One region of the Alkaliphilus metalliredigens QYMF genome, then DNA from elsewhere that is predicted to be linked to it. Evidence: riboswitches for the same ligand, from Rfam matches in the RefSeq annotation. Region 1 holds a riboswitch; each other region holds the start of a gene.
The links. Region 1 has a riboswitch for cyclic di-GMP ahead of AMET_RS07250 (methyl-accepting chemotaxis protein). Riboswitches for the same ligand answer to the same signal wherever they lie in the genome.
Positions count from the first base shown of each region.

Region 2: another riboswitch for cyclic di-GMP. It lies ahead of AMET_RS24405 (putative bifunctional diguanylate cyclase/phosphodiesterase); the one in region 1 lies ahead of AMET_RS07250 (methyl-accepting chemotaxis protein).
Region 3: another riboswitch for cyclic di-GMP. It lies ahead of AMET_RS17115 (GspE/PulE family protein); the one in region 1 lies ahead of AMET_RS07250 (methyl-accepting chemotaxis protein).
Region 4: another riboswitch for cyclic di-GMP. It lies ahead of AMET_RS24445 (EAL domain-containing protein); the one in region 1 lies ahead of AMET_RS07250 (methyl-accepting chemotaxis protein).

Region 1 covers NC_009633.1:1,526,227-1,533,703, forward strand. Annotated here, with positions in the region: gene AMET_RS07235 (NifB/NifX family molybdenum-iron cluster-binding protein) at 1-14, shown strand, start outside; gene AMET_RS07240 (HAD family hydrolase) at 23-493, shown strand; gene AMET_RS07245 (SIR2 family NAD-dependent protein deacylase) at 968-1,717, shown strand; cyclic di-GMP riboswitch class I at 2,028-2,116, shown strand; gene AMET_RS07250 (methyl-accepting chemotaxis protein) at 2,270-3,832, shown strand; gene istA (IS21 family transposase) at 3,948-5,516, shown strand; gene istB (IS21-like element helper ATPase IstB) at 5,504-6,247, shown strand; gene AMET_RS07265 (hypothetical protein) at 6,272-6,460, shown strand; gene AMET_RS07270 (methyl-accepting chemotaxis protein) at 6,513-7,061, shown strand; gene AMET_RS07275 (DJ-1/PfpI family protein) at 7,163-7,477, opposite strand, start outside.
Region 2 covers NC_009633.1:2,941,296-2,948,772, reverse strand. Annotated here, with positions in the region: gene AMET_RS14450 (PstS family phosphate ABC transporter substrate-binding protein) at 1-524, shown strand, start outside; gene AMET_RS14445 (MerR family transcriptional regulator) at 680-1,444, shown strand; gene AMET_RS14440 (GerW family sporulation protein) at 1,544-1,921, opposite strand; gene AMET_RS14435 (DUF2953 domain-containing protein) at 1,911-2,612, opposite strand; gene AMET_RS14430 (hypothetical protein) at 2,609-3,064, opposite strand; gene AMET_RS14425 (RNA polymerase sigma factor) at 3,067-3,615, opposite strand; cyclic di-GMP riboswitch class I at 3,892-3,977, shown strand; gene AMET_RS24405 (putative bifunctional diguanylate cyclase/phosphodiesterase) at 4,062-6,212, shown strand; gene AMET_RS14415 (sensor domain-containing protein) at 7,025-7,477, shown strand, end outside.
Region 3 covers NC_009633.1:3,557,022-3,564,498, forward strand. Annotated here, with positions in the region: gene AMET_RS17105 (type II secretion system F family protein) at 1-743, opposite strand, end outside; gene AMET_RS17110 (type IV pilus twitching motility protein PilT) at 786-1,841, opposite strand; gene AMET_RS17115 (GspE/PulE family protein) at 1,874-3,559, opposite strand; cyclic di-GMP riboswitch class II at 3,624-3,706, opposite strand; gene AMET_RS17120 (PAS domain S-box protein) at 4,163-6,448, opposite strand; gene AMET_RS17125 (B12-binding domain-containing radical SAM protein) at 6,612-7,477, opposite strand, start outside.
Region 4 covers NC_009633.1:3,304,021-3,311,497, reverse strand. Annotated here, with positions in the region: gene AMET_RS16025 (ATP-binding protein) at 1-12, shown strand, start outside; gene AMET_RS16020 (sigma-54-dependent transcriptional regulator) at 5-1,354, shown strand; gene lgt (prolipoprotein diacylglyceryl transferase) at 1,560-2,405, shown strand; gene AMET_RS16010 (YibE/F family protein) at 2,461-3,591, shown strand; gene AMET_RS16005 (hypothetical protein) at 3,665-3,853, shown strand; gene AMET_RS16000 (SoxR reducing system RseC family protein) at 3,889-4,317, shown strand; cyclic di-GMP riboswitch class I at 4,628-4,713, shown strand; gene AMET_RS24445 (EAL domain-containing protein) at 4,840-7,477, shown strand, end outside.

The sequences.
Region 1 (7,477 bases):
ATTGTAGAGATTAAGAAATCCTATGATAAGTGTTGATATACCTGGACATGGTAAAATTGAAATTAAAAATTTAGTTTTAGATTATAACGGTACCTTAGCTAAAGATGGTATTCTAATCCCTGGTGTTCCAGAATTGATAGAGGATCTTTCACATTTGGTTGATTTATATGTCATAACTGCAGACACATTTGGAAGTGTTGAATTTGAAATGAAGGGACTTCCAATAACAATTATTGGGATTGAAACAAAGGATGAAAGAGAAGCAAAGCTAGGGCTCATTCAAAAACTGAGTTCAAGGGTTACGGCTTCAATAGGAAATGGCAATAATGATGCATGGATGCTTGAGGAATCAAGAATTGGAATATGTATTATAGGAGAAGAAGGATGTTCCATGAAGGCAATGAATAGTGCAAACATAATCATAAGTGATATTAAAAATGCACTTGAACTATTCATCTATCCAAATAGACTTAAAGCAACATTGAGATTTTGATTTTGGTGATTTGGAAGGAGCATATCCTGAAAATTCAGCTCTAAGTAACTTAATACATACCAGGAACTTAGATATTGAAAGTCAAATCAAAAAAGCTGGAATTTAAATTTCAGCTTTTTTGATTCGGAGTTTAAAATTTGAGTAATGAATTCATGGAGGGTCCTATTTCTGTTTGCCAGTTCTTTAGACTGAGTATATTCACAAAAACCAATATTCTGTATGTTTATCAAAATGATTGAAGGTTATTGTTTTTTAATTAATGGATAAAAATAAAATTTAATAAATTTCGTATATTTATAGCGGGTTGGGTATATTATGAATAGATCGTTACTATGGGTAAAGAAACATAAAAGGTAGATGGAAGATGAAAAAATATCGGTAAAAATTAATGTGATAATATTCAGATATATAAAGGGAAAATGTAGAAATCATAGAAGATATATAAATAGGAAAAAAGTACTAGGAGGAATTTAAATGAGTAGTGTATTCAATGGTGAAAGGATGAAGGATGGAGTCATCAAGCTGGCTTCCTTAATTAAAAAATCTAAGGACACAGTGATCCTGACTGGAGCTGGTATGGATACGGAAAGCAATATTCCTGACTTTAGAAGTGAAAAGGGATGGTGGCGGAGTATCGATCCAAGAACCGTGGCAAACATCGATACATTTTATGAAAACTATTCATTATTTCATGAGTTCTATGACATGCGATTAAGACTTTTAGTTGGCATTCAACCTCATAAAGGACACTATATTTTATCGGATTTAGAAAAAAAGGGAATGATCAGAAGCATTGCCACACAAAATGTGGCAGGGTTACATGTAATGGCTGGAAGTCAAAATGTATATGAACTTCATGGAAACATCAGAAAAATTCGATGTAACAACTGTAATCATGAGGCGAGTTTAGAGCGTTTCTTGGCGGTAGAGACTTGTGGATCCTGTGGTGATAAAGGCCTAAGACCTAGCGTGATCCTATTTGGCGAGACCCTACCACCTAAAGCCTGGGATTCTGCCTTGCGGGATATTCAGAAGTGTGACCTTCTGATTGTAATTGGAACAAGTTTAGAAGTGTATCCTGTGAATCATCTTCCGATGCTAACAAAAGGAAAGAAAGTTTTTATCAATAATGAAGAGAGGAGTACTGACTATGCCTTTGATTTAACCATCATAGGAAAGGCAAAGGAAGTACTAGAAGCGTTGAATCATTATCTATTATTGTAGCACTTTTTATGAAAACACATCATGATCTCCAGATCAAATCGGCATAGCTTGATAATCAAAGCCTTTATTTGTGAGTCTAAAGGCTTTCTACTTATGGGATTTTCTAATAAAGGTACTCCATATAATTGATTGTTTTTTATAAATTCTAAATATTTACCCTATTTATGTTATTATGTGTTAAAATATAGAAGTGAGAAATTAGTGGAAATTTGTCGAACTAAAGCAGATCTGAATGACAACTCTTAGAAGAGTTTGAATGGCTATTAATTCCTAATGGAGGAGTAGTGGTTAAGGGAAGGCGACACAATAAACTTGATAAAGGCAAACTTATTGAAAAATAAGGACGCAAAGCTATGGATCTAAGGGGATCTTTATTCCTATGATTGCCAGGTTGCCAAAATAAAACTAGAAATCATAGAACAAGTATGATTTGTGGGGATTTGTTTATGCAGGCACCTGGGTTTTTACATAAAAAGTGGGTGTCTTTTTATGTGGTTAAATAAGAGTAAAGTAAGGAATTTTATTTAAAATAAAATATGGGGGGGTTATTAAGTGAAAAGTATTAAAACAAAATTGATTGTCTATTTTTCTGTATTAATTTTATTTGTATCTGGAAGTTTTGCCATTGTTTCTTTAACTACAGCTGGAGATGCAGTTACACAAGAAGTAGACAAAGCTCTGGGATTATTAGCAGAAGAAGGGAGCCGGATGATAAACGCTAGAATTGATACTCACTATGTATATATTGAAGGACTTTCGACTAGAGATTTGATAAGTAGTGAAGAGGCTTCTTTAGAAGAAAAATTAACTTTTCTAGAAGTAATAGTCCAACAGCGAGAAGATTATATTAGGATAGGCATTGTTGGTCAAGATGGATTTCTTCATTTTACAGATTCTTTCAGGACTGATGATACTGGGATCGACGTAAATATGAGAGACTACTTTACTGACTCCATGGCTGGTCGTAGAGGCATGATGCCTCCCACAGTTAGTATAAATCCAGCAGACAATGGATCTGTAGTCGTAGCTTTATCTGCTCCGATATATAATACCAACAATGAAGTTATAGGGGGGCTTGTGGGCATTAAAGATGCCAACTTCTTAAATGCCATTTCTGATGACATGGGTTTTGGAGACATGGGGTATGCCTTCATGATCAATGGAGAAGGTACAGTCATAGCCTATCCAGACAGAGATAGGGTAATCAATCAATGGAATCCAATTGAAGAAGTGCAGCATGCTCCCACCTTACAGTCCATGGCAGGATTATTTGAAACAATGATTGAAGAACAAACTGGTGTCAGTAGCTATCAGTTTGAAGGAAATGATCTTTATTCGGGATACGCACCTATTGAAGGTACGGATTGGATCATGGCCATTACTGCAAATGAAGAGGAAGTATTAGGTGCTATTCCAAGACTCCAAAGAAGTATTACTTTAACTGCTGTTATTATTTTAGCCATCAGTATCGCTCTTTGTTATCTAATAGGAAATTCAATTGTAAAACCAATCATTTCAACTATAAGATATTCGGAGAGAATAGCTGATTTGGATATTACAGAAGATATGCCAGAAGTATTGATGAAAAGAAAAGATGAGATTGGTTCCTTAGCAACTGCATTTCAGACTATTACGGACAACCTCAGGGTGTTTATCAGGCAAATCTCAGACACTTCTCAACAGGTAGCGGCCTCCTCTGAAGAGTTAACAGCCTCTAGTCAACAGTCAGCTACAGCAGCCGATGAAGTAGCTAGAACTATTGAGGAAATTGCTAAAGGCGCTAACGACCAAGCAAAGGATACAGAAAAGGGCGTAGAGCATATTAACGAATTAGGTGACTTAATTGAAAAAGATCAGCAATTTATCAGAAATTTAAATACTTCTGCAAATGAAGTTATTAAATTAAAGGATGACGGACTAGAAATATTAAAAGAGTTGGTGAAAAAGAGCAATACGACGAATCAATCGGCAAAGAAAGTACATGAGATTATTGTCAATACAAATGAAAGTGCAGAAAAAATAGACAGCGCTAGTCAGATGATTAAAGATATTGCAGCACAAACAAACCTATTGGCATTAAATGCAGCCATAGAAGCAGCTAGATGTAACTGGTAAAATAAAAGGGAGAGATTTTGGCAAACAAAAACGGAGAATAATTTCCAATTTACTACAATAATAATATCCCTTCTGGTAGAATTAGTTAGCTAGTGACACCAGAGGAGGAATGAAATTGAAGGAGTGGAATATGTTTGCTGAAATCCAAGGATACAAGTCCAAAGGACTGAATAAATCACAGGTAGCAAGGAGGCTGGAGATCGACTATAAAACAGTACATAAATATTGGGATATGACACCAGATGAATTTGCAAGCTTAAGACAAAGAACTGAATCTAGAGAAAGGAAGGTGGACAAATATAAGGACGAAGTCTTAGCATGGATTAGAGAACATAGGGATTTATCAAGTGCTCAAATATATGATTGGCTAGAGGAAAAATATCATGTGCTGGACTTTAAGGATAGAACTTTACGACTATATGTCAATCACTTAAGGGAAGAACATAAGCTCCCTAAAGTAGTTTCAGCAAGGCAATTTGAGGAGGTGGATGAGCTTCCTATGGGATATCAAGCACAGGTTGACCTGGGCCAAATATGGCTAGATAAACCTGACAAAACAAGAATCAAAGTATATTGCTTTGGTATGGTTTTATCCCATTCCAGACATAAATACATCTATTGGATAGACAAGCCCTTTACTACCCAGACATTCATTGAGGCCCATAATAAAGCCTTTGAATATTTTGGAGGAATGCCTAAGGAGGTTGTTTATGACCAGGACAGAGTCCTAGTGGTATCAGAAAATCATGGAGATATCATATACACAGAAGGATTTCAAAACTATATTAATTCCCTTAAGTTTAAAGTGTACCTTTGCAGGGGTTATGACCCACAGAGTAAAGGGAAAATTGAAGCCGTAGTGAAATATGCCAAGTATAATTTTGCAAAGAATAGAACATTTGTAGATATTGACTCATTTAATGATGATTCGCTGAAATGGTTAGAAAGAAGAGGTAATAAAAAAGTCCATGAAACAACAAAGAAGGTACCGGCAGAAGTGTTTGCCCTGGAAAAGGAACACTTAAAGCCAATACCCACTCTATTTGTAAACACAACTAATACAAATAGTTTAACCTATCTCGTTAGAAAAAACAATACAGTTTTTTACAAGCAAAATAGATACCAAGTCCCTACGGGAACCTATTCTCCAGGGAAAGAGGTTAAATTAATTATTAAGAAAGATACCATGGAAATTAAGAACCAAGATACAGAACAGTTAATTATTGAACATAAAATCAGTCAGGATAAAGGAAAATTAGTGAAAATAGAGCACTATGATAGGAATGAGAGTAAACACTGTACAAGTCATGAAATCTACAACAAAGTGTTAAAAAGCTTAGACCATACTGAAAAGGCTAATGAATTTGTTGATGTATTAAAAATAGAGAAGCCAAGACACTTTAAAGATCAATTTGCCCTAATAATGAATACAGTAAAAAACCAAGACAAATCAATTGTTCAAAGGGCATTAAGCTACTGTATTGAAAGGAAATTGTTTAGCGCAGGGCTCTTGAAGGATGCCATACAGTACTTAAAACTTGAAGAAAACAGACAACTAAATAAGAAGTACTTTAAAGCTGACATAACTACTCCTTCAAAATATCAGGATTTAAAGCCTCAAGTACGAGATATTAGAGAATACATGAGTGCCCTGAAGGAGGATAAAAGAAAATGGAAAAATTAGAATCAATAAAGGATCACGCTAAAAAACTCAAATTGAACTACTTAAATACCAATGCAGATTCCATCGTTGAAAATGCTGACATAAACAACATTTCATATCAGAATCTTTTACTGTCAATATTAGAAAACGAAGTCGATCTCAGAGAGAAAAAGGCCCAGGAACGCAGAGTTAAGGCTGCAGGCTTTCCGGTACTTAAGACAATAGAAGAGTTCGATCTAACCTTTCAAAGATCGATTACCCAAAGACAAATCAATAGTCTTATTGAGATGGACTGGATAGATAGAATGTATAATCTAATACTTTTAGGCCCTCCAGGGGTAGGTAAAAGCCACTTGTGTATTGCATTAGGGTACAAGGCTGTAGAGATGGGCTACAAGGTTAGCTTCACCACCATGGACAATCTGATGCACTGTTTAAAAACACAGGAGATATCAAGAAAAAGCAAAGGGAAAATCAACAATGTTTTATCTTCTAGTCTTCTGATCATCGATGAGCTAGGTTACCTCCCCATATCAAGAGAAGAAGCGAACTTGTTTTTCCAATTAATATCAGCCCTTCATGAACAAACATCGTTAATTATTACCTCCAACAAAGGGCTTGAAGATTGGACCGAGTTATTAGGGGACCCCGCTTTAACCACGGCAGTGTTAGATAGAATCACTTACAGATGTGAGCTATTTAATATGACAGGTAAGAGCTATAGATTAGAACATCGAGAATCATTGTTTTAATAGATGAAGGAGGCGATTGTGATTATGTTGTTAAGAGAGAAAGATTTAAAAAAGTATTTGTTTAGCAGAAGGATAACTATCTCTGATGGCTTAAAGCAGGAATTATTAAATGAGTATGGATCTCCTGTAGAAGATGATGAAGGTCATATTTTCGAGTATACGGAGCAAGATATTTATGAGCAAATCAGAAAAGTCATAAGAGATAAAAACTAATATTCGTTTAATAAAGTTCAGTGATTATAAGATAAATTACAAGCAGTAGTGTATGGAGAGATTTGGAAATTACTATGGAAAACTATTTGCCAAAATTTCTCCAAAAACACTTGCCAGTTACACTAGAGCAGGAGATGCAGGTAAAGGATTTGCAGTAGTAGCAGATGAAATACGAAAGTTAGCAGAACAGTCTAGTGCCTTTACAGAGGAGATTGCTACTATCATCAAAGAATTAACTGATAAAACAGGAAATGCTGTTAAGACAATGCAAGAGGTCGGTAAAATCACAAAATCTCAAACAGAAAGCGTTGAATTGACTAACGTGAAATTTAAAGGAATTGATGATGCAATAGAAGATATGAAGGGAATAATAGCAGAAATCAATGAATCAGGGCAATCAATGGAAGTTAAAAAGGATGAGATTATAAGCATTATTGAAAACCTATCCGCTATATCAGAAGAAAATGCAGCAGGAACTGAGGAAGCTGCAGCTTCAGTGGAACAACAAACTGCAGCAATGGAAGAAATCGCTAATGGCAGTGATGCATTAGCACGCTTAGCCGAGGAAATGCAAGAGAGCATCGCTAAATTTAAGTGTTAAAATACAATCAGATTTTGACGATATACAAGAAAATAATTGATATATAGTAAAAACCTCTTGGGTTCATTAAATCCCAAGGGGCTTTTTACTTATGGGGTTCTCTAATAAGGATACTCCATGTAATGAGCAGTTTCTTCAGCTTGTTCTCTTCCTAACAGTCTTTCCACCACATATAAAGACATGTCAATCCCTGCAGAAATGCCGGCTGCAGTTAAAATCTTGCCATTGTCTACAAATCTCTCGGTTCCCGTAACTGTTAAGGTCGGTTCTAGTTCTTTCAGAAGCTCTAGGCATTGATGGTGGGTTGTTGCCTTTAATCCTTTCAAAAGTCCACATTGAGCGAGGATCAAAGCCCCTGTACATACAGATAGAACGAGCTCAGCTTCCACAGAAGTATTTTTCACCCAATCTAAAAG
Region 2 (7,477 bases), 1.4 Mb from region 1:
TTGTCTTCTTTACAAATGCTCGAAATCCTGTTGATAATCTAACGATAAAAGAGATACAGGAGATATATGCTGGCAAAATAACAAATTGGCGGGAAGTTGGCGGAGAAAATAGGAGCATATTGCCTTACCAAAGACCTGAAAACTCTGGTAGTCAAACCGTAATGGAAAATCAGGTCATGCAGGAGATCCAAATGCTCCCCCCTACTGAAACAACTTATGCAGGTGGGATGGGCGACATAATTACTCAAGTTGCAGGCTACAAAAATGCCAGGAATTGCATCGGATATTCCTTTATGTACTACTCATCAGAGATGATTAACAATAATCAAATTAAGCATATCTCGGTCAATGGTATTGGACCGTCTTCAGAAAATATACGGAATAAGACCTATCCCTTTACAGTTCCTGTTTATGCAGTGACATTAAAATCTAATGAAGATGAAAATGTAAAGCGGTTTGTTGAATGGGTGTTATCGGATGAGGGACAAAGCTTGGTTGAACAAACCGGATATGTAGGTAAATAAAAAACTGCCGAGCAAGGTGCGAAATGCACCTTATCCGGCAGTATTTTTTATTTAAATTAGCTTCATATAAAAAATCGATATAGAGAAATCTTAAAATACCCGTTGACATTGACGTAGCGTAAAGGTGTATCATAAGATTAACAGGAGGTGAGAGGATGGAGTACACGGTGCAAAGGCTGGCCCAAATGGCAGGTGTGAGTACGAGAACATTGAGATACTACGATGAAATTGGGATTTTAAAGCCTGCAAGAGTTAATTCATCCGGATATCGTATTTATGGGGAAAAAGAAGTAGATAGGCTACAGCAAATACGCTTTTACAGGGAGCTGGGTGTGAATTTGGAAAAGATTAAACAAATAATCACTGCACCTAACTTTGATGAATTAAAGGCATTGGGTCAGCATCAGGAGAAGCTTCTTGAAAAAAGAGCTGAACTAGACAGGTTAATTGCAAATGTAGATAAAACAATTGCAGCAAAGGAGAGGGGAATAATAATGAGTGACCATGAAAAATTTGAAGGCTTTAAGAAAAAGTTAACCGAGGAAAATGAAAAGAAATATGGTAAGGAGATCCGTGAGAAGTATGGTGATAAGAGCATTGATCAATCCAATAAGAAACTGAAAAACATGACACAAGGAGAATATGATGAAATTACCACCCTTGCAGATGCGGTGATTGAAACATTTCACACAGCACTTCAAACCGGGGACCCTGCAGGTGAATTAGCCCAAAGAGCAGCAGACTTACATCGCCAATGGATAAGCTTTTACTGGGACAGCTATACAAAAGAAGCCCATGCTGGAGTTGCCCAGATGTATGTGGATGACGAAAGGTTTAGAGCATATTATGATAAAAAACAACCTGGAACAGCAGCATTTATGAGAGACGCAATTCATATTTACGCAGGAGTGAAAAACTGAAGGGTGCTAAAAAGAAAAAATACCTAGAGTATGATATCTAGGTATTTTTTGTGAGTAGTTATTTCAAGGTATTATATAAAGCACTAAACTGGTGTAATCTTACTCTTCTTTGGGAGCCTCTTGTGTTGTTTCCTTATTTAAATTTACCTTAGCAACGATGTCTGGTACCATTTCTAAAAGCTTTTCCATACCAGCTCTTTGACTGATTGGGAGGACTTGAACTTCTTCATTTTTGATGACGATTATGGCTGTTGGTGTAGCCTTGGCACCAACGCCACCACCACCTCCAACTCCTTTATTTCCTTTTTCATCGGTTCCATCCCCTGATCCTGTACCGAGACCAAATGAGATATCTACCATGGGTATGAGGGTAACACTTCCTACGGTAATAGGCTCTCCTACAACGGTTTTAGATGTAAAGAATTTTTCAAGCTTTTCGAATAATTGACCTGCATTTTCTGAAAAGTTAGTTGACATGTTTTTTTTCCTCCTTCTCTTTAATAAATAATATTTTTAGAATCTTTCTAATGGGCTTAGATAAAGTAAGTTGCAACACAATCCATAGAAACAAAATAACAATGATTCTACCATGGACTTCTAACTCTCCTTCAAGCTTTGTTTCCCCAAAAGAGGGGGTTATCTCTAGGGGAGAGTCATTAAATAAGGGCTGTAGGGAACTTGTAATGGCCAGTATGATACCGGTATAGTAAGGATCATCAAATCCATAGACTCCCTCAAGTCTGAACTTTTTGGGTTTCAAATGATGTAGCACCCTTTTGATAGCCAAGAAAATAACATCTAATAACTCTCTGGTAACATGTTCCCATGCTAATGGGAACTTATTCTTATATTTTACTTTTTTCTTTGTTGTCTTTTTCTTCTTCGGTTTTTTTGATTCTTGTTTTTTCTTGTATGTCTTCCTTTCTTCTCCACTGGTGTGGATGGAAATAGGAAGACCAAGAAGTTTAATTCTTATCGCTTTAGGACTGTTGTTGATGATGGTGAAATCCACCTTTACTAAGTGCCAAAACCAGCCGATATGACCTTTAAACGTGACAACTAGGTCCTTTGAAGCCATTAAATGATAATCCACTGGGATAATTAGGATTAATAGTAGTATTGCCAATAAAAATAGGAGTAGATAACGAAGTATCGCTAATAAAATCATAGGCCATTCCTTAGCAAGGAACTCTTGGACCTTATCTTAAAGGATCCTGTAATGAAGTTTTCCAGCAAAGAAGATGCCTTTTTTATCGTGGACTTAGACGTCTTAGAAGCTACCTTAGCTCCTGGAATAAACCTTAGAAAGAGGGTAGCACTACTGAGTATGTTACTTTGAATGTCAACAAAATCCTTTATACCGAAGGGATGAGTATCTTCGGAAGATGGTTGGCGATTTTTAAAATCATGTAATACACGGGCTTTCACATCAAGTGCCTCGGGAGGTAAGTCAACGGAAGACATCTCCTCAAGTTCCCAAAGAAGGAGTTTCAGTTCCATTAAATCCCTTCGGCAGCCATGACATACCTTCAGATGCTCCTCTAGTATAATGGACTCCAATGGTTCAATTGTATTTTCTAGAGACTCTTGAAGTAAGCTTTTATCAAATGAACAGTTCAATTCTACACCTCCCAAACCCCTTCTTTTTTTAACTGATCTTTTAAGTGTTTTCTTCCTCGAAATAAATGGGTCTTGACAGTTCCTATGGGTATGGACAAACATTGGCTAATCTCCTGATAGCTCATGGCTTCTACATGCCTAAGAAGAATCACCGACTTTATTTCATGGGGCAATTGACTGATACTGGTCTTCAGTAGTTTTTCAGTGCTTTTATAGGATAATGCTAATTCAACGTTGTCAGCAGATGGAATGCTTAATGTGGGATCTAAAGGCAATGGGGTTGGTTTTTTAGCCCTAGCGAAATTATGACAGGTATTAATTGTAATCTTCTTAATCCAAGGAGATAGCGGATGGCCTTTTTCAAAGCGAGGGATGGATTGATAGATTTTTATGTATACCTCCTGTAATAAATCTAAGGAATCTTCTTTAGAGTGGGTATAATTGTAGCATAGTCGATAGATATAGCTTTGGTATTTCGTATATAATAGATCAAACCCCTCCATGTTTTGATCTTGGCAAAGCTTAATTAGCTTTTCATCAGAGACCTCCAAAGGTATCCCCCCCATTTTTGACCTTCACTTATTATATACACGAAATTGATGTAAAAGTTTCAAATATATGCAAAAAAAATAAAAAGACTAAGTAAATTTAAAATCTTCTTATTAGGAAGATTATTTTCCTCATTTTGTAAGGAAATATGAGATGGCATATATTGAAATATTATGTAAATTGTGATAGTATGATTGTAGAAATAAGAACAAAGTCCTACTTCCAATAGGACTTTGTATCTGAAAATTAGCAATATTTCTTAAAAATTCATTTTTAAAAATAAGTAAAGGCAAAACCATCGAAAGATGGTGACGCAAAGCCACGAATCTAAGTCGTTTGACGATAGGATAGTCGGGTTGCCTATTAAAGTTATATTTTGTCAAAATAGGTGCCCTTTAAGGCACTTATTTTTTTGAATAAAATCTATTGAATTGAGGGGAGGCACCCCATGCCAAAGTCAAAGCATAAAGTGAAAAACCACATTGTTAATAAGTACAAATTAGTATACCTGCCATTATTCATTGGGGTGTTGGCTATTTTAACTGTCAGTGTGACGAGCTATTATATCAGTAAAAATTTACTGTTAGATGAAATGAAACAAGGCGGAATCAATTTGGCTAATTTAACCACTAGAAAAATTAATAATGAGATTAGCTCTATGAAGATAATTAATGATTTACTAGAAGATGGGCTTAAACAAGCAAGAAATCCAGTCATTAACAATGAAATCCTAAAACAAGAATTTAACTACCAGGAAATTGTTGAAAGCTTAGCTAAAGAAGATAATATTGCCTATGCCCTTATTGTAGACAAGGAGTTAAAGGCCATAGCTGATTCAGATATTAGAGACATTGGCATCGTATATACCGATGATCTGGAATACCTAAGCACTTTAAAGGGAGAAACAATAGCAACTGAGTGGTATTCTGAAGACCTAAATGCTAACGTATTGGAAATAACAGTTCCGCTCTTTGATGATGGTGAAATCATAGGAATACTTGGAATCGGTCTGTCCATGAAAAATGTGTATGGTTCTATTTACTTTATATTTCTAAGCTTTAGCATGATAACGATGATTATGGTTTTGTTGTTTTTGTGGGCACAACATAGAAATGTAATTAAGCCAGTAGATCAATTAGATCAAAGTATTCGTCAAATTGATGTAGAAAAGAATGCAGGCTATCGGCTTCCATCACCGGAGAGAGACACCTTTTTAGGGTTGTTTTCTTCTATTAATGCCATGCTTGATGAGATCAATCACTATTTTTATCAGCTAAAAAAGCAGGAAGCATATATTGAGCATATTGCTTATCATGATGACCTAACAAATTTACCTAATAGAAGAATGCTTGTAGAAAAGCTAGAGCTGGAATTTACTCATAATCGTTCCGGGGCGATTATGCTATTAGACCTTGATAATTTCAAGGAAATCAATGACACATTAGGTCATGTATATGGAGATAAGGTGTTAAAAAAAGTGACTGAAGCCCTATTGCATATAAAAGGTGAAAATCTTGTTGTATCAAGACTTGGTGGAGACGAGTTTCTTATTCTTATAAAAGAAGAAGAGGATATTCTTAAAATTGAGAATTACGCAAGAAAAGTGATTGATTTATTTAGTAACAAGTTGTTGGTGGAGGATGATGAAGTTTATCTAACCTGCAGTATTGGAATTGCTCTATACCCGTCAAATAGCAATAGTGTAAGTCAGCTAATCATGAATGCTGACATGGCGATGTATGGTGTTAAGGGTTTTGGGAAAAACAATTATATGTTTTTTAATGAGGAAATGCTAACCAATTTAAATGAAAAGATTGAAGTGGAAAATAAATTAAGGATAGCATTAAAAGATGATGGGTTTAAATTATTATACCAACCACAAATTGATACCTATACAGGAGAAATTGTGGGATTTGAGGCTCTTTTAAGACTTAAAAAAAGCAATCTATCTCCAGCACAGTTTATTCCAGTAGCTGAAGAAACGGGAATGATTATAGAAATTGGTAGATGGGTAACGGAAGCAGTCATCAAGCAAGTAGCCCTATGGAAAAAGAAGGAATTATCCCTAAAGCCAATAGCAATTAATTTTTCAGCAAAGCAACTGAATGATTTAAGTTATATTGATTTTTTACAAGCTAAGCTCAAGGAAAATCATGTGGAGGCTAACTATCTTGAGATAGAAATTACAGAGGGTCTCTTTTTAGAAAAAATTGAGAAGACAATTGAATTTGTAAATCAAATTAAAGCACTAGGGGTGAAAATGGCCCTAGATGATTTTGGTACTGGGTACTCTTCTCTTAGTTATTTAACATTTTTACCAGTAGATAAAATAAAGTTGGATAAATCCTTAAGTGATAAATATCTGGAAACAAAAAATTTCAAGATGATAGGTGGAATCATTGCCCTTGCCCATAGTCTAAATCTAGATGTAGTGGCAGAAGGCATAGAAGAGGAAGCTCAATATATACAACTGAAAGCAGCAAGGAGCAACTACATCCAAGGTTATCTATTTAGCAGGCCATTGGAGGTAAAAGAGGTGGAAAAAATATATAACGATAACTTTTTACATAAGCTTTTATTTGAAGAGTATGATGAATAAAAAGCATGGAGGTGAGGATTCTACTGGTTTTTAAAAAATTAATTTTGATTGGAATGTACATCGTTCTTTTAGATTACACTTATCCTGATAAGCTTATTTTTTATACGAAAACGCGTAAGATTTATCTACAATGTATTGCTAAGGCTCCTGCTTATTCATGTGGGGACCTTGGCAATACTTTTTTGCGATAACGCAATAAGTGAGTGAAAAACGCTGCATGCCACAAGCAATGAAATTAAAAAAACTAAAACTAAACTCATTAATAATTTTTTTGATTGATTTTCACATAAACAACTCCTTTTTTAACTAGATTTTTTAGAGGATTTAATGAAATAGATGGATTGATTATTAAACATCGATTTTCAGTATTATAAGTCATGTATACCCGAATTTAAAAGAGTAAATAACTTTTAATGATTTAAGTGTAGGAAAGCAGCATTCATATTCAATTAAATCCTTTCTTATTTGAAGTGATTCACCATATATTTAGGGTATCATTGATGAAAGGGAAGTTTGTATTGATTAAGGGGGCGAAAACCCAAAATGGAGAAAATAATATGTGATTTCAGGAAAAAAAATACGGAAAAAGAAGGAAAGTTGCTGATAATTGACGAATCTATAGTAATAGCTTTACAATTCATTTATCGTAAATAGTGGTAAGGAAGAGACGACTTTCTCAAAATACAGGAAACTCAATTTACTGGTTTTACCGAACTGAGATATTGGAGAATGCGGTGGAGAATCTTATGCCCCGAAGATAAGATCTTTATAAAGCTGTATTGCATGGAGAAACAAAAAAAGGGGATGATGCGATGCTTTTTAAAAGCAAAACAAACCAACTACATAAAAATGAAGAAAATATTAATCAATATCTTGATAAAAACCATCAAATCAATCCCCATAAAGAAGCCATGTTCATTACAGGTATCTATGGAATCTTTGGATTACTGTGGATCGCCTTATCCGATAAGATACTTTATATAATGGTACAAAATATCACGATTTATAGACAAATTCAGACATATAAAGGTTGGCTATATGTCTTGGTGACCATGATACTAATTTATGTATTAGTGGAAAAGCGTTCGGTATTATTTGGAAAATCGATCATGAAAATAAAAGAAGCCTTTGAAGAATTACAGGCAACTTACGAGGAACTGGTGGCGACGGAACAAGAACTATTGTATCAAAAGGATTTGACTGAAAGTATTATTAGAGAAGCACCAGTGGTTATTGGAATTTGGGATGAAGAAGGGAAAATTAAA
Region 3 (7,477 bases), 2.0 Mb from region 1:
CCATCATCTGTACTGAGCATTCTATTCAATAGAACGACAATACCAGAAATACCAATAACAAATAGATACCAAAACCTTGTAAGTACATTACTAAGGGCAAGTAGTATTCTTGTAGGTAAAGGTAGCTGAACCCCTGAAGATGTAAACATAGTCAAAAACGTTGGCATAATAAATACCAGGAGAAAAATAACGACAAGGATGGCTACGATGCTTAGAATAAGTGGATAGATCATGGCACCCTTTATTTTTGAGTTGATTTTATTCTCCTTTTCAAAATGCACACTCATTTTTTCTAAAACATCGTCTAATGTTCCTGTCATTTCGCCAGCTTCTACCATGTTAAGTAAAATTGGTGGAAACACTTTCTTGTGTTTTTTCATAGCATCTGACAGTATATCGCCTTTTTGAACTTGGGTAAAAAGATCTTCAATTACAGCCTTCAATGTTTTGTTTTCAGTCTGATCCATCAACACCTCTAGGCTACTGGTTAATGACATCCCTGCATTCAACATGGTATAGAATTGCTTGCAAAAAACTGTGAGATCCTTGGTTTTTACTTTTTGTTTAAAAAGGTTAAGGTCTTTTACCTCTTTTGATTTGTCCTTAGTTTCTTCTACCTTGACAGGAATCTGCTGTTTTTGGCGAATCATTCGGATCACTTCATTTTTTGATTCTGCAGTAAATGTTCCCTCTACACTCCCCCCTTCACTAGTAACTGACTTATATTTAAAGGTACTCGCCAATGAATCACCACCTTTCCTTATCTTTAATATTAAGGTTATCCTTTAAATACCTAATTGACGGTTGACCATATCTAAGTCTACTGCATGCTTTTGTAGGGCTTCTCTAGTAATTATTCCTTTATGATACAGTTCCATTAATGAAGCATCCATTGTCTTCATTCCTAGCTTTGATTTTGTCTGAATCACAGTTTGCATCTGGTGGGTTTTTCCTTCTCGAATTAAGTTTCTTATGGCAGGATTGCTAACCATGACTTCAAAAGCTGCAACTCTTCCAGATTCATCTGCTTTTGGTAGGAGCTGTTGGGAAATCACCCCTTCCATTACAGATGACAGTTGCACTTTAATCTGCTGCTGTTGATGGGGAGGAAATACGTCGATGATTCTGTCTATTGTTTTAGCAGCACCGATTGTATGTAAAGTGGATAATACTAAATGTCCAGTTTCCGCAGCGGTAATGGCAATGGCAATGGTCTCTAAATCCCTCATCTCTCCCACTAAAACAACGTCTGGATCTTGCCTTAGTGCTGCTCTTAATGCATTAGAAAAGCTGTAAGAGTCATTTCCTATTTCTCTTTGATTGACAATACTCTTGTTATGCTTATGTAAATACTCAATGGGGTCTTCAAGGGTTAAAATATGTTCACTTCTATTTTCATTCATATAGTTAATCATCGCTGCCAAGGTCGTGGACTTTCCACTACCTGTTGGACCTGTCACTAATATCAGTCCTCGTTTTTTCTTCGACAGTTCCGTTATTATCGGAGGTAGATCCAGTTCCTCCATTGTTGGTATTATCAAAGACACAACACGAAGTGCCATAGAATAGCTTCCTCTTTGTTTATATGCATTGACTCTAAACCTACCTAAACCTGGATTTGAATATGAAAAATCAAGTTCACCTTTTTCATGAAAGAGGATTATCTGCTCTGGGCTCATCATCTTCTCTACGATTCTTTTAGTATCTTCTGGCATCAGTTTAACTTCTCCCATTTTAACTAATTTGCCATTGATTCTAACAATAGGTGGCGAAGCTACTGTAATATGTAGATCTGAAGCTTTTGCTTCTACTGTTTTAGTTAATAGCTCTAATATATCCAAGATTGTTCACCTCATTTAAAATTTGTATTTTTCTATATGTCGATGCCATAGGTTATTTTTAATAACTCATCAATGGTAGTTGTCCCATTGATGACAAGCAATTTACAGGACTCATGAAGTGTTTGCATACCATTTTTTATGGCGTTATCCTTAATGACATCAATGTCAGCCCTATGATTGATTAAATTGCGAATTTCTCTATTCACTGCCATAACCTCATGGATGGCAGTTCTTCCTGAGTAGCCTGTATTTCCACAGGAGTTGCACCCCTTCCCTTTAAATAAATTTAGAGGTTCATTTATACCTAGTAACTTTTTATCCTTGTCAGTAGCTTCATACTGTATTTTACAATGTGGGCAAATTTTCTTTATCAATCGTTGAGCAATTATTCCTACAACAGCAGATGAAACCATGTAGGGTTCAATTCCCATATCAATTAATCTAGAAATGGAGCTTGCCGTATCATTGGTATGTAAAGTACTTAAAACCAAATGCCCTGTAATCGCAGCTCTAGTAGCAATTTGTGCAGTTTCAGCATCTCTTATTTCACCTACCAATACAATGTCAGGGTCCTGTCTCAGTATTGAGCGAAGGCCTGTTACAAATGTTAAACCTGCCTTTATATTTACCTGAACTTGATTAATGCCATCAAGTCTGTACTCCACAGGATCTTCTACAGTAATGATATTTTTATTTATTTGGTTCAGATCCTTTAATACCGTATAGAGGGTTGTGGTTTTGCCACTTCCAGTTGGCCCTGTCACTAGAATAATCCCCTCTGGGCTTTTAATAATTCTATCAAATAATTCCAGGTTTCTTTCAGTAAAACCTAGCTGTTCTTTTGTTACGATAATATTGTTTCTATCTAATATTCTGATCACTACCTTTTCTCCATATACAGTTGGTAGCACTGATATTCTCATGTCTATCGTTCTATTTTCAATAATAGTCTCTACTCTGCCATCCTGAGGAATTCTTTTTTCTGATATGTCTAATTTACCTATGATTTTTATTCTTGTGATAATTGCCGAGTGTGTAGATTTTGCAGGAGACATAATCTCCTTTAGTTCTCCATCAATCCGAACACGAATTCTTACTCTTTCCTCAAATGGCTCAATATGAACATCACTGGCTCCTAGTTTCACCGCTTGGCTAATAACTTGATTAACGAGTCTTACCATGGGTGCATTATTAACATCCTCCATTAACTGACTATCAGACTCATCTATATCTTCTAACTCATGTTGCGTTTTAAACTCTTCAACGGCTTTATCCGCATACTCCTTACCATCATAATATTTATTGACAGCATTTAATATCTCCTTTTTCGTAGCAATGACTACTTCAATGTCAATTCCCGTAATGATCTTCACGTCATCTATAGCAATCAAGTTTAAAGGGTCTGCCATGGCAACCATAAGCTTACCTCTAGTCATACTGATTGGAATCAAATTATGTTTTCTAGCAATATTTTCATTAATCATCTTAACTGCCTTAGGATTAATATGATATTTATTTAAATCAATATGTGGTATGCCCAATTGAAATTCTAAAACCTCTAGAATCTGACTTTCTTTTAAAATCCCTTCATCAACGATAAGCTCTCCTAATTTTTTTCCCTTTATTTTTTGAAGCTTCAGTATCTCATTAAGTTGATCTTTTGTTATCAAACCTCCTTCAATCAGGATGTCCCCTAAACGCATATTTTTTTGCATCATTTTATTCTCCTCAGTTCATGAAATCGATTTATATTCAAAAAAATAGAGACTAACAATCTAATTGAATATTGTTAGTCGGTTACGCCACTACATCCCTGCAGTTTAAGGCGTCCATGTATACCTGCAGTTCATTTGCTCTACATTTTTCGCTTTAATGCTTCACTTGATCAAACTATTAACAATATCCAACACTTATTACTATTACACAGTTCTACATTATACAACGAAACCCTCTTTTCTACACGAAAAAAATCGGCAAAAAGTCCTATTGACCTAGCCAAGTATTTTTCGTACATTTTTAGTAAAAGCACTGATGCTTTTTCACTGAAAGCGGCGTAAATCAAACCTTATCTTGAACTATATCCAATATATTCCTCTTAAAATCAACATATTGCCTATACTTTATCACGACATATACCGTCAAAAGTTTCCCATATTCATATTTATTTATTTGTATACTGGTTTCACTGTCTAAGGCTGGGTATTAATTAACTAAAATTTCCATTATTTATTGACGGGGAAATATTTTAGGATACCGTCTCCTGTACTACACTATTTTTCTGTGTCAAAAACCCACAAGTTCTTTAAAACTCGTGGGTTTTTTCACTTAAAAAGTCGAATAAATTTGTTAACGATTGTGGGATCAAATTGGCTGCCAGAGCATCTTATAAGCTCTTGGATTGCTTCCTGGTGAGAAATGGCTTCTTTATACACCCTGGCATTTGTCATGACATCGTATACATCCACCACAGCAATAATACGAGAGAGCAGAGGGATTTCGTCACCCTTTAAGCCCTGGGGGTATCCTGCACCATCCCATCTTTCATGATGATATAAAATATACTTAGAGATATGGATTAATTCTGGAGATGTTTCTGCAATCCGATAGCCAATTTCACTATGTCTTTTCATTTGTTCCCATTCCTGTGACGTAAGTGGCCCTGGTTTTTGCAGTATAGCATCAGAAATAGCCATTTTTCCAATATCATGAAGTATGGCCAATAAACCCAATTCATTTATTTTATCATTATCAAGATTTAGACTTTTACCTAATACAATACTCAGTTCCTTCATGCGCTGGGCGTGTTCTTCTGTTTCATGACTACGCTCATATAATGACTTTTGCAAAGAATTGATAATATGACTTCTATTACTCTTGCTTTCCAGTAATTTATTTCGATACATTTGTTCTTCTGCTTCTTTCATCACATCTATCATGGGTTCGATCTCTTTATATTTAATACCATAGCCAAGTGCAATACTGATTTGTATGGGTGTATCCATTGATTCTTCACATAGATGATAGATTCTCTTACAGATCTTTTTAATCCCTTCTTTGTCTATATGAGGTAAGAGGATTGCAAATTCATCTCCTCCCCATCTACAGACAATATCTTCCTTACGACAGGCTTTTTTAAGGATCTGTGCAGTATTGGCTAAAAGTTGATCCCCTGATAGGTGGCCGAAAACATCATTTGTTAGTTTCAACCCATTGACATCACCAATGATGATGCCCAGGGGAAGCTGTCTCTTGGTGTCAAGACGTTTCAGTTCTTCTTCAAAAAAAGCGCGATTATATAGGCCCGTTAATTTATCATAATAGCTTAAGTACTTTATTTGGTCTTCAGCTTCTTTTCTGGCTCGAATATCTGTATAAATAGCATGATCCCCAGTCACTTGACCATCAATAATGATAGGGCCTCCCCTAATACAAACATCCACTAAGGTGCCATCCTTAGTTCTTCTCACGGTATCCACTTCTATTTTTTCATTTCGGGAAGCTAGGTCATTAATCACTTGAGCTTCTTCAAAATACTCTTGGCTGGTAATTAATTCATCGATGGTTTTTCCAATGCATTCATCGGATGTATAGCCAAATATATCTATAAAGGCCTTGTTGATTTTTTGGATCTTACAATTCATATCAAGATGTACGATCCCATCTGGAGAATACTTGAAAAGAGATTCCAGTATTTTTTGTTGTGTTGTAATCTGTTTTTTTGCTTCTTTTATAAATCTGACATCAGTATAAATGGCATAGCCTCCAACAGTTCTTTTGTTGATGACAATGGGTACGCCTTTAACAAAAACATGAATTGGATTTCCAGATCTATCAAATCGCACAGTCTCTCGAAATTGACAATCTCCCTTTTTCAAAGCCTCGTAGGTAAGATGCCCCTCTATTTTTTGGAAGGGATCAACAATGTCATTAATATGCTTGCCTTTAACCGCTTCTATTTTATAGCCAAATAACTGCATAAATTCTGTATTCACATCTATAATACGTTCTTTTTCATCAAAATGAACAATGGCATCTAATGAATTATTAAAGAGACATTCATAGGATTCTTTCATGGCTTCTTTCTCTTTTAGCTCTTCATAATTTGCACGCAATTCTTCTTCATTTGCAGCTAATTGATGTAGGGTCGCTTCTAGCTCTTCGTTTAATTCCTGAAGCATTTGTTCGTTTTCTTCAAGTCTTTTTTCTTTTTCCTTTAGGGATGTCACATCAGTGATAAAACCTTCAAGATACAATTCATTACCCTCTATATCCTTTATGATCTGCATATTTAATAGGGCATTTACAATACTCCCATCTTTACATTGATATTTTACTTCGTGGTTCGTCACCTTACCTGTTCGTCTTATCTGCTCCACTATTTCTGCACGATTATATTCTTTTGCAAGAAGCTGGGTATCTATACTTTCAATGGAAGAAATGACTTCCTCTGGTGAGTCATATTTGAATATGGTGGAGAGTGCTTTATTGGCATACGTAAACTTTCCGTCAAAGGTACTATGAAAAATACCGATTAGTGCATCATCAAATAGGGTCATATAAGTATTGGTATTGGTATTGGTATTGGTATTAGTATTTACATTTAACACCCTAAGCACCTCCGAGTTTAAAAGCAATTTTATGCCTTGCATTCTCTACTTCTATTCTATAACTATTTACCATAAAATTCTATCTTTTTCTTTTTTAATAACAATTCTCTCTGATTAATGATCGAATTTATCATTATTCGTCAATTTTTTCAACAAGTTATTTTTAAATAATATTTGGTGTAATTTTTCGCTTTATTTGATATCGATAAAACAAATTCACCATTACGTAAAAAAAAGCGCGATCCATTCTCTTGAAGAACCCTTTTTGCCATAGGGTTCTTTTTACGATGGATTTGTAAGAAAAAACCTCATTGTATAGCTCCCAATAGGCTGTAGTCAGCTCTTGGGGTGTCATGTTTTGTGGAATATGAACTGCTTCACTTCCATTATAGGAATATATGTCCTCTTTATAAATTCGCCCGGCAGACTTCATTTCATCAAAATATTTAGTTCCAGGGATGGGGGTCAGGATATAAAACCTAGGTACCACAATTTTATTGTCCTCAATAAATTGGGCTGTGGCGGCAATGGACCCTAGGGTATCTCCATCTGCCCCTACTACCATTTCCGTTGAGACATCGATGCCTGCCTCTTGAATGGTCTTAATGAGATGAGGATAATGGCTTGGATTGGCCCAGGATTTATCCATATCGTTCAGGCTTTCCTGGGTGATACTCTCTAGACCAAAGCTCAAGGCAATACAACCACTATCGGCCACAGCTTTCAGTAGCTCAAGATCCTCTCCAATGGTAATGGCGCATTGGGAAATCCACTTCATCTTAAGCTTTTTAATTTCACCACAAAGGGTCATGAGGTAATCCCGGTCTGCAATAATGTTATCATCTAAAAGCAAGAACTTTTTAAAACCTAATTCTTTTATCTGAGCAATATCCCGTAGCACATCTGGTATGGCCCTTTTCAAGTACTTGTTTTTATATAAGCAATGAACAGAGCAAAAGCTACAGCTGTTGGGACAGCCTCTTCCGGCTTGCACTGGCAGAAAATCCCCAATGTTTTTCCCCATGATTA
Region 4 (7,477 bases), 1.8 Mb from region 1:
TTTAATGAATAAAATATTGATCGTAGATGATGAGAAAAATATGAGATGGGCCATGAAGAAAGCACTCAAGACCGAAGACTATCAAGTGTTTGAGGCAGCCAATGGACAGGAAGGTGTTGAAAAGTTCCAAGAGCTTCAACCTGATTTAGTACTGTTAGACCTTAAAATGCCTGTCATGGATGGTTTAGAGGCTTTGCAGAAAATGAAAGGAATAGATGAGCATATACCTGTAATTATGATTACTGCCCATGGGACAACGGAGTCCGCAGTTGAAGCAATGAAATTAGGGGCAATCGATTATATTTCAAAACCCTTTGATATAGAGGAATTAAAGATTGTGATCCATAAAGCCTTACAGGTGAAGGGGTTACAGGATAAAGTAGACTATTTAAAGGAAGAACTTCAAAGCCAAACTGGAAAAACCATCATAGGAAAAAGTGAAAAGATGGAGGCAATATTAAATATTGTTGACCGAGTGGCTCAAACAAATGCCACAATACTAATCCTAGGTGAGAGTGGAACGGGAAAAGAGGTCATTGCCAATGCAATTCATTATAACAGTGGCCGAAGAGAGGGTCCTTATATTAAAGTGAATTGTGGGGCGATTCCAGAGAATCTTATTGAAAGTGAACTCTTTGGGTATGAAAAAGGTGCTTTTACTGGAGCCACAAACCGTAAAATAGGTAAATTTGAACGAGCAAAAAACGGAACGATTTTTTTAGATGAAATAGGAGATCTCAACCTAAACATGCAGGTCAAATTACTTCGGGTGCTACAAGAGAAGGAATTTGAGCGAGTTGGGGGAAATGAAAACATACAAGCAGATGTAAGGGTCATTGCTGCCACCAACCGAGATTTATATAAAATGGTGGAAGAGGAGCGCTTTCGAGAAGATCTTTTCTATCGACTTAATGTTATTCCAATTGAGCTACCAGCCCTCAGGGAACGTCAGGAGGACATTCCTTTATTAATTGAGTACTTTATTGACAAATATAGCAGTGAAATTGGAAGAAAAAATATGACCATAGATGATGAGGCAAAGGAAAAGCTCATTTCATACCAATGGCGTGGGAATATTAGAGAGCTGGAGAATGTCATTGAACGAATGTTGATTTTATCCGCCGGAAATGTCATTAGTAAGGAAAATTTACCTCCTGAAATTTTAAGAGAAAAAATTCCAACAAAAGATTTTGCTCTTCCAGATGAAGGCCTTTCAATAGATGATCTGGAAAAGGACCTCATCAAACAAGCCCTAGAAAGAACAAACCACAATCAAACAAAGGCAGCACAATTATTAGGCATGAGCCGACACACATTACTTTATCGGATAGAAAAGTATAATCTGAAAAAGTGAACTTGATTCAGCCGGCGAGGTATCACAGAATTAGGCGAAAAGACCACTACACATAATCAAAAAGATAGCAGCTCTTTATAAAGAGCTACTATCTTTTTTGTATAAAAAGAAAGTCTACATCTCAATTCTTAAACTTGGCATCAATATTGCATATATAAGTTGTAATGAATTTTGTAATGGACATCGTAGTGAGAGGAGAATGAAAATGGTACAGTTATTTAGCATAGGAGGATTTAATATTCACCTATTTGGGATTACAATTGCAATTGGAATGATAGCGGGAATGTCAGTGATGTTAAGAGAGGGGAAACGCAAGGGACTCAATCAAGATAAGATAATGGATCTAGGTTTATACACAATTATTGCCGGGGTAATCGGGGCTCGACTCAACTATATACTAGCCTTTAATTTTTCCTATTATTTAGAGCATCCTAGGGCAATCTTTATGCTTCAAGAGGGCGGTCTTTCAATACAAGGCGCTTTAATCGGTGGAGCTCTATTTGCTTTTTGGTATATGAAAAAGCATAAGATCCCTATGTGGCAGACAGCCGATGCATTTGCACCGGCAATTATTCTAGGGCAAGCAATCGGTAGAGTCGGTTGTGACGTATTTGGAATTCCTATGTCAAGAGCATGGTTTTGGGGTGTGGAAGTAGGGGCACAATTATTACATCCAGCTCAAATCTATGAAGCAATTTTAAATTATATTTTATTCCTTGTACTCTGGAATAAACGGAAAAGCATTAAGTACGATGGACAGATTTTCATGATGTATCTAATTGGTTTTTCAATTAACCGCTTTGTGATTGAGTTCTTTAGAACAAATCCAATGGTTGCAGGGCCAATATCAATTGCACATGTCTACAGTGTTTTAATCATTATGGCAACATTGGTAGTGATGAACTGGCTAAAGAAAAAGCAACAAAAGACACAATCAACTGTGGAAAATCCTACAGTGCATGATGGAAAAATAGAATGGACTGCTAATTTCATTATTGGGGCGGCTATGATTGTTTCAGTGATGTTTTACTATTGGATTCATTCTCTTTAAGAGTTGAGAAATTTATCTGGGATAGCCTATGTAAATGTAAGGAGGCGCTTAACAAATGAAGAATATTGTACGGATTCTACTGACAATTTTGCTGTTAGTGACAATGGGTGGGGCCTTTGTATTTGCTGCAGAATTGGATGAAGAGCCAATTATTGAAAGAGCAAAAATTTTAGAGGTAGAAGAAGTAGAGGAAGGTTATAAAGAAGAAGTGGATTTTTTCGATAGTACAATTGTGAAGTTAGAAATATTATCTGGAGACTATAAGGGACAAGAGTTTGAAATTCTTCATAGTTTGTCTGGTAATTTAGCCTATGATATTGATGTCAGTCCTGGTGATCGTGTATTAATTACGATTGAAGAACTTGATGGAGAAGTAGCAGTATACATTTCCGAATATGCAAGGGATACCTATATTTATATTGTATTGGCTATCTTTGTAGTGTTATTACTTTTACTTGGAGGTTTCAAAGGGCTGAAAACAATTATCACTTTAATACTAACCATTGGACTAATTATGAAAGTATTACTTCCGGGGTTACTGGCAGGATATAGTCCAATATTATTGAGCATTGGCATATCAATAGTGGTAACAATATTTACGATTTTAGTTGTTGGAGGAAATAATAAAAAAAGCTATGCTGCTATTATAGGGGTGCTGGGAGGCGTCTTTGTGGCTGGGCTCATCGCTTATTTCGTAGGAACAAAGGTCAGATTAACAGGCTTATCCTCTCAAGAGGCCATGATGCTAATGTATATTCCACAGGGAATTGAATTTGATTATAGTGGGCTATTATTTGCTGGGATTATTATGGGAGCCTTGGGAGCAGTAATGGATGTAGGAATGACGATTGCATCTTCAATGGAAGAAATTAGATTGGCTAATCCAAATATGACAACGCAAAAACTGATTGTGGCAGGGATGAATGTAGGAAAAGATGTTATGGGAACCATGGCTAATACGTTGATATTGGCTTATACAGGTAGCATGATCCCACTACTACTATTGTTTACGGCCTATGAAGATCCCTTTACACGAATCATCAATCTAGATTTAATTGCAACAGAAGTGATTAGAGCTTTAGCTGGAAGTATCGGATTGATTCTATGCATCCCATTGACGGCCTTAGTGGCGGGATTATTAAGAGAGAAGTTTGGTGATGATAAAGTAAAAGAAGAAGCAAAATAGTGTGAGATTTCCTACACTATTTTGTTTTAAATCATGTGGACATTAAAGAGCAATGTTAATTGGAGGAGATACTGTGAAAAATGAAGTAATCAAGTGTCCTAATTGTCACGACACTACCATCGGAAAAATATCCAAGGCTACTTATTTTTGTAGCAATTGTTGTTCGGAAATTGTTTATAGAAAAGATGAAGTCTATGTATATAAGCATAATGAAGATGGAAGGATGATTGATAATTTAAAACTCAGAGGATTTGAATATTGAAATTTTAACAGTGAATTTTAAAAGGAGTGAAACATATGGAAAAAATTGGTGTAGTTAAGGAGGTAGGAGAAGGTATTGCAACCATAGAGATTCAAAGAGTAAGCGCCTGTGGAGAGAGTTGTGCTTCCTGTAAAGGAGGATGTACGCCTACCGCAACCTATGTAAAAGCTACCAATGAAGTAGGAGCTCAAGTGGGGCAGTATGTAAAGCTGAACATGGAAAACAAAAAAGTGTTAAAGGCTGCCTTTTTAGTCTATATGGTACCTTTAATTGGCATGATTTTCGGTATTGGACTGGGAATTTGGATTGGAGAGCTTCTATCCTACGAAGGCATGGAGGAATTAATTGGAATCGGAGTGGGTTTTATATTTTTAATACTAGCTTATTTTGGAATTAATCGAATTGATAAAAGGATTAGAGATAAAAATGAGATGCGCATTGAAATTACAAGTGTTATTTATTAATGAATGATTTTCGAAGTGAAAAAGATAAAGGAAAATTTCTTATGTGAGAATAAGAATTATCCTTTATCTTTATTTACAGGACATTTAAGAAATAGTGGGGGGAAGGGGTCTAACCTTGGAGAACTCTACTGGGCAAGAGATTAAGTAATTGATTGCAAATATTGTGAAAAAGAAGGAGTATTATGTAGGAAATGATTGTAGCATGTAATGATTTGTGATATTATGTTATATAAATATAGGCAAATAGTCCTGATTAAATTGAGTATACATACTTAAAAGTAGTAATGGTACTTGAAAATATATAATTGTATATTAGTAAAGGCAAAACCATTGAAAGATGGTGACGCAAAGCCACGAGTCTAAGTCGTTATACGATATGATAGTCGGGTTGCCAATTGAGTTTATATTTGATAAAAAGTCGGCAACCACAGGTTTGCCGATTTTATTTTTTGTAATGATAGAGTAGTAATGGTGACTATATAACGTAAGGCTTTTCATCAAATATGAAAAGGGGGATAACAAATGGCTACATTAGGGATGGGGATACTAGAAAAAATAAAGGGTAGTGGCAACTTAAAGGAGTTAAAGCAGGGATATCACCAATGGGTTGTGGATTTTCCAATAGCCTCTGCTGTTTGTGATGTCAAGGGCTTGATTATAGAAGCAAATGAGTCCTTCTGTCATCTATTAGAAGACATAGCGCCTAATGTGCAAGGTAAAACTATATTTGAATTCTTAAAACCAGAGGAAACCGATGTAGAATTCACATATGTAGAAGAATTACATAAAGGAGAGTCAATAACCATTAAGTCAGACTTATTCACCCAAACCAAGGGAATAAGGAATATAGAGATGACCATCTTACCGGTTCTGAGAAAACAAACATTAATTGGAATGCATATAGTCATTTTAGATCTCACAAAAGGAATGAAACTAGAAAAGAGCTTAAATCAGTTAAGGGAAAACGTCTTCTATGGACAAAAACTTTTAAGTATTGGGAGTTGGACCTATGATTTTCAAAGTGAAGAGCTTTTCGGATCTCAAGAAGTCTATGATATTTTTCAACGCACAACAGAAGAATTTGATAATAAAATAGAGAGCGTCTATACATTTATACACCCTGAAGATCAGCAGGTGGTAAGAAAATCAATGGAGAAAGCCCTAAGGGGAAATGACCATGATCAGGAATATCGGATTATGGTCCCAGGTGGAAAAGAAAAATATATCCACTCAAGGGCTGAAGTTTTATTTGATGACATGAATAGGCCCATTAAAATGATAGGCACTATACAGGACATTACAGGTCGAAAATTGATAGAAAATGATTTGAAAAGAATTGGTAAAGACTTAAATCATGCACAAAAAGTTGCTGGAGTAGGAAGCTATCGTTATGATTTAGGAAACGAGGAACTCTCTTGGTCAGAGGAGGTTTATCGGATATTTGGCGTTGACCCCCAAAAATTTACGAAGCGGTTCGAAAATATTATAACCTTGATTCATCCTGAAGACCAAGACACGGTTCAAAATTCAACAGCAGGATGCTTAAAGGGGAAGGCCTATGAAATTGAATATCGCATTATTGGTCTGGACGGATCAGAAAAATGTGTCATTAGTAAGGGGGAGCCTATATTTGATGATGACCAGGTCGTAATTGGGATATTAGGAACGATACAAGATATCACAGAGAATAAGTTATTGAAGACTCAATTGGAAAAAAGTTATAAGAATCTTGCAGAGGCCCAACGGTTGGCAAAAATGGGAAGTTGGGAAATGGATGTAATTAGGAATAAGAACACTTGGTCGGAAGAGTACTACCACATTTATGGGATTACAAATAAGGAGTATGATGGAAGCTATGAAGCATTTTTAAATTTTGTGCATCCAGAGGATCGGGAATTAATCGAAGATATCTTGGCGCATCCACCTCAGGTACAACCATTTGATATGGAATTTCGCATTATTAGACCTGATGGTTCTGTAAGACATATCTATCAGGTAGTAGAAATGACATTTGATCTAGAAGGTCATCTCACATATAGAAGAGGAATCATCCAAGATATTACTGAAAGGAAAGCACTTGTAAAGAAAATGCAAGGGATACAAGAAAATATAAATCATATTCAAAAACGATTTCAAGTGTTAATACGGGACTCCAGTGATGTTTTTGAAATCGTCAGCCCCGATGGAACCATTGAATACATTAGTCCAGCTGTAGAAAAAATCCTTGGCTATCAACCTAAAGAGATGGAAGGCCGAAATCTAATGGAATTTGCTTGGGAAATAGAAAAACCTAAACTTGAAAAGATGTTCAAGGTAGCTCTAAGTGAACCAAATAAGAATATCAAAAGAGAGATTAGTGCAGAAACTAAGCTTGGAAAAAGAATTTATGTGGAACTGACTATGAACAATCAATTGGAGGAACCCTCCATAAAAGGCATCGTATTAAATTGGAGAGATGTGACTGAACGGGTAGAAGCTCAAAAGAAAATGAACCATATTGCCACACACGATCAAATGACTCAGCTTCCCAACCGTTTACACTTTGAAAAGAAAATAGAATATCAATGCCAAGAGGCCAAGGAAAAAGGGACTACCTTTGCTGTGATGATGTTGGATATAGATGATTTTAAATACATTAACGATGCCCTAGGAATGGGTTTTGGAGATCAGCTGATTACTCAGGCTGCTAGGCGACTGAAGGACTTTTTAGGAGAGACAAGATGCATTTGTCGTTACTCTGGGGACCAGTTCGGTATTCTTATTTATAATTTAAAGGATATAGAGGCATATAAAAACATTGCAATGAAGATCATTGATTTATTTTCTAGCTCCTTTAAGATCGACCCATATGAAATTTATATTACAATGAGTGTAGGAGTGGCAATTTATCCTGATGATGGACAAGAGACTCAGTCCCTTATAAAACATGGGAATATTGCATTATTTCGGGCCAAGGAAGCTGGTAAGAACAGATACGAAATGTATTCTCCTAAGATGGATGTAAAAAATTATAAAGCCTTTACTCTGAAAAATGACCTTAGAAGGGCTATAAAAAATAATGAATTTAAGGTGTATTATCAACCTCAAGTCAACTTACAAACCAGTGAAATCATAGGTGCAGAAGCATTAATTAGATGGGAACATCCCACTTGGGGGCTGG